One region of the Streptomyces pseudoechinosporeus genome, then DNA from elsewhere that is predicted to be linked to it. Evidence: riboswitches for the same ligand, from Rfam matches in the RefSeq annotation. Region 1 holds a riboswitch; the other holds the start of a gene.
The links. Region 1 has a riboswitch for cyclic di-AMP ahead of ACYVO6_RS36700 (M23 family metallopeptidase). Riboswitches for the same ligand answer to the same signal wherever they lie in the genome.

Region 1 (2,193 bases):
CGGCGCGGTACGAGGCGGCGCAGGCGGACGCGTTCATCGGGGGCGATCTGTACGCCGTGCAGGACACCTCGCACGGCGTACGGCTCGTCGTCGGGGATGTGCGCGGGAAGGGCATGGGCGCGGTGGCGGCCGTGGCCGTGCTCATCGGGGCCTTCCGGGAGGCCGCCGAGCAGGAGGCGACCCTGGAGGCGGTGGCGCAGCGGCTGGAGCGGGCGCTGGCGCGCGAGGGCACCCGGCGCGGCGGCCTTGAGGCGTTCGAGGACTTCACCACCGCCGTACTCGCCGAGATCCCGCACGCCGGCGCCGTCGTACGCCTCGTCCACCGCGGTCACCCCGGGCCGCTCCTGCTGTACGCCGACGGCTCGCTGGACACGCTGCGGGCAGAGGACCCCGCACTGCCGCTCGGGATGGGCGAGTTGGGCCTGTGGCCCGACCGGGCGCAGGAGGTCCCGTTCCCCGGCGGGGCCACCCTGCTCTTCTACACGGACGGGGTGACCGAGGCCCGGGACCGGCACGGCGTCTTCTTCGACCCGGCTCAGTGCCTCGCGGGCCGCACCTTCCGCCGGCCTCGGGCGCTGCTCGCCACGCTCGTGGAGGAGGTCGTACGGCACACGGGAGTCGGCGGCGCGACGGACGACATGGCGCTGCTGGCGGTCAGGAGGCCGTGAGGCCGGTCTTCGAGGCCGGTCCTTCATGCCTGCGGCGCCCTATATCACTTGTAGTAGTCGAACGAACCCACTCCGCATAACAACTGAAACATTGTCAACAGAAGTCACAGCCGTGAATTGCCCCTGAGTCAGGATCAACTCGCCCGATTCGTCCCGCTCATGACCTGAAAGTCCAGGCCAAGACTGCCAACGAATCTCCAGAACAGCTTGGAATCCGGTGCTCGCCTCTATTAACGTTCGATAACGCAGCGCGGTCGTCCCAGCCGGCACAAGAGTCGGCTCCGTGCGCACGCGCCGAATCCCGCAAGGGAACCGGGGAACCACCAACTTGGGGTGAATCGGGCGTTGTTCTCGGTGGAGACACCGTGAGTGACGCGCGTAGGAGACCTTCCTGCTCCGAACCCGTCAGCTAACCCGGTAGGCGACAAGGAAGGAAAGGAGTGCGCCTACGTGGCGTCCAACCGGCCTGCCCCCCAGACTTCGTTCGCACCGAATGAGCAGCAGCCCGACTCATTCGGCTACGGCAAACGCCAGGACGAGGAGACCTGGGAGGAGTGGAACCCCACCGAGGATTCCCTCAAGCCCGTCCGCGGCAGGCACCGCGTCGGCAAGCAGCGCGGCGGAGGCCTCGCGCGCAGCTCCACGGTTCTGGGCGTCGGTGTCATAGCGGCCGTCAGCGCGGGCGGCATGGCCAGCGCGAACACTGGCAAGCCGCCGGTCTCCATCACCCTGCCCGACCTGCCGCTGATCTCGGACGAGCCCGAGGAAGAGCCGGGTTCCACGACGCCGCTCACCCAGGCCGGTCTGAGCACGGCGGACGCCAAGCAGGGCAACTCCGACGCGGGCGAGGCCCTGCGCGCCCGCATCGTCCTCCAGGCCGAGCGGCAGCAGGACCAGGTGGACCGCGAGGCCAAGAGGGCCGCGGAGACCGCCGCCGCGAAGAAGGCCGCCGAGCAGGCAGCCAAGGAGCGGGAAGCGGCCAAGGCCAAGGCCGAAGCCGCCAAGGAGAAGGCGGAGGAGGAGGCCCGGCAGAAGGCCGAGGCGGAGCGCCTCGCCAAGCTCGCCAGGAGCTACGCGCTGCCCACGTCCTCGTACACCATCACCTCGACCTACGGGCAGTCCGGCGCGCTGTGGTCCTCCGGGACCCACACCGGCCTGGACTTCGCCGCCCCGACGGGTACGCCGCTCAAAGCGGTCCACAGCGGCACCATCACCGAGGCCGGCTGGAACGGCTCGTACGGCTACCTCACGAAGCTCAAGCTCGACGACGGTACGGAGGTCTGGTACGCCCACCAGTCGTCGATCAGCGTCAGCGTCGGCCAGAAGGTCAGCACGGGCGAGGTCATCGGCCGCGTCGGCGCGACCGGCAACGTCACCGGGGCGCACCTCCACATGGAGGTCCACACGGCGGGCGGCGACGGAATCGACCCGGCGGCCTGGCTGCGGAGCAAGGGGCTCAACCCGTAAACCCGTAGGTCCCGGTCGGCTCTTCGACCAGCTCTGACCAGTTCTTTGACGCCATCCG
Region 2 (2,193 bases), on a different contig from region 1:
GCCTCGCAGCACCTTGAGGTGCGCCTCCGTACGCCTCTGCGCGGCACGCGCGGCACCCAGCGGCTCCAGGAGCATACGCATCTCCAGCAGGTCGGCGGCCTCCTGCTCGGTGGGTTCCGCGACGCAGGCGCCCGCGTGCCGGCGAGTGACGACGAAACCTTCCGCCTCCAGCGTGCGCAGCGCCTCCCGCACGGGGACCCGCGAGACGCCGTAGCGACGCGCGAGCAGTTCCTCGGTGAGCCGGCTGCCGCGTTCGTAGACACCCGCGACGATGTCGTCACGGATCGCCGTGCATACCGAGTGCGCGGGAATACGCATGACCCGACCTCCGCCTTAATCCCCGCGAAACGCGGTCGATTGACGCCAGTTCAGTGACTCTATTGCAGAGAGCCGGAAATTCCGATGGCGGGCCGGAATCCACAGCTATTTTTTGGACACATAGTGCCGCAGAACAGGCAGTCGTCCCGTCGGCATGCGCGAAGGCCCCGGCTCGGTGAGCCGGGGCCTTCGGGAGCGGTGCGGTGAGTCCGAGTCGTCAGACGTCCACGCCGTGCGAGCGGAGGTAGGCGAGGGGGTCCATGTCCGAGCCGTACTCCTGGGACGTGCGCGCCTCGAAGTGGAGGTGTGCTCCGGTGACGTTGCCGGTCGCCCCGGAGAGGCCTATCTGCTGGCCCGGGGTGACGCTCTGGCCGACGGAGACGGAGATGGACGACATGTGGGCGTACTGGGTGTACGTGCCGTCGTTCATCTTGATGACGACCTGGTTGCCGTACGAGCCCTCGAAGCCGGCCTCTACGACGGTACCGGCGCCCACGGCGCGGACGGTGGTGCCGCTGGCGGCGTGGAAGTCGATGCCGGTGTGGCTGCCGGAGGACCAGACGGAGCCGCCGGCCTTGTAGCCGGTGGAGACGTACGAGTCGCTGATCGGCGAGACGAAGGAGTTGAGCAGGCGCTTGCGCTCGGCCTCGCGGGCGGCGCGCTCCTTGGCCTCGCGCTCCGCCTTGGCCTTCGCCTCGGCCCGGGCCTTCTCCTCGGCGGCCCGCTTCTTCGCGGCCTCCTCGGCCGCCTTGCGGGCGGCGGCCTCTTCGGCGGCCTGCTGCTGAGCGTGGGCCTGGGCGTCGATCTGGTCGGCGACCGAGTCGCCCATGGTGACGGCCTGGGTCAGCCCTGTCTGCTCGACCGAGGACTCGTCGGCGAACGCCGGGGCGGCCAGGGTGCCGATGACACCGGTGGTGGCGAGCGTCGCGACGCCCACGGTCCTCGAGGACGTGCGCTTCGTACGGCTCGGGCGACGGTGCTTCCCGGTGGCGCGGGTGAACGCCATGAAGTGGCTGGTCCTTTCCTTCCTTCTCGCCTACCGGGTTAGCTGACGGGTTCGGAGCAGGAAGGTCTCCTACGGGCTCCCTCCAGGAGGGCGCCCGATTCACCCCAGGGACTGCGATGGGTCCCCGGCTCCCCTGGCTCGCGCCGTACGGGGACTCGGCGATGACTGTCCGGTGCCGCGGGTGCGGCGCACTGCCTGACGAACAGCCGGACCGACGCTAAGCGGGCCGTCTCTCAAACAACAAACGGATGACGGTTTTTGTAGCGCACGCCACAGGGCAGACACACAATCCCCATATCAACTCCCAATCAATCCAATCAATTTGGACAAAGAGGGACCCTGAAGGCTCATCAGCCTTCAGGGTCCCCGGGATGTGCAGCGGCTCTACTCGGCCGCGACCACGCTCACTTCACCGATTCCGAGGGCCTTGACGGGCTCCTCGATCTGAGCGGCGTCCCCGACGAGGACGGTCACCAGACGGTCCACCGGGAAGGCGCTCACGGCCGCCGCGGTGGCCTCCACGGTGCCCGTCGCGGCGAGTTGGCGGTACAGCGTCGCCTGGAAGTCGTCCGGCAGGTACTGCTCGACCTGGTCGGCGAGCGTGCCGGCGACGGCGGCCGCGGTCTCGTACTTGAGCGGCGCCACGCCCACCAGGTTCTGTACGGCGATGTCGCGCTCGGCGTCCGTCAGGCCCTCGGCCGCGAGCGTGCGCAGCACCTTCCAGAGGTCGTCGAGCGCCGGGCCGGTGTTCGGCGTGTCCACCGAGCCGCTGATGGCGAGCATCGCGGCGCCGGCGCCGTCCGGAGCGGAGCGCAGCACCTGGCCGAACGCCCGCACACCGTAGGTGTAACCCTTTTCCTCGCGCAGGA

Region 2: another riboswitch for cyclic di-AMP. It lies ahead of ACYVO6_RS23920 (M23 family metallopeptidase); the one in region 1 lies ahead of ACYVO6_RS36700 (M23 family metallopeptidase).

The regions. Positions count from the first base shown of each region.
Region 1 is NZ_BAAGPS010000054.1:45,260-47,452, forward strand. It holds gene ACYVO6_RS36695 (PP2C family protein-serine/threonine phosphatase) at 1-668, shown strand, start outside; cyclic di-AMP (ydaO/yuaA leader) riboswitch at 951-1,107, shown strand; gene ACYVO6_RS36700 (M23 family metallopeptidase) at 1,119-2,135, shown strand.
Region 2 is NZ_BAAGPS010000023.1:117,277-119,469, reverse strand. It holds gene ACYVO6_RS23925 (GntR family transcriptional regulator) at 1-318, opposite strand, end outside; gene ACYVO6_RS23920 (M23 family metallopeptidase) at 536-1,324, opposite strand; cyclic di-AMP (ydaO/yuaA leader) riboswitch at 1,338-1,495, opposite strand; gene ACYVO6_RS23915 (M16 family metallopeptidase) at 1,709-2,193, opposite strand, start outside.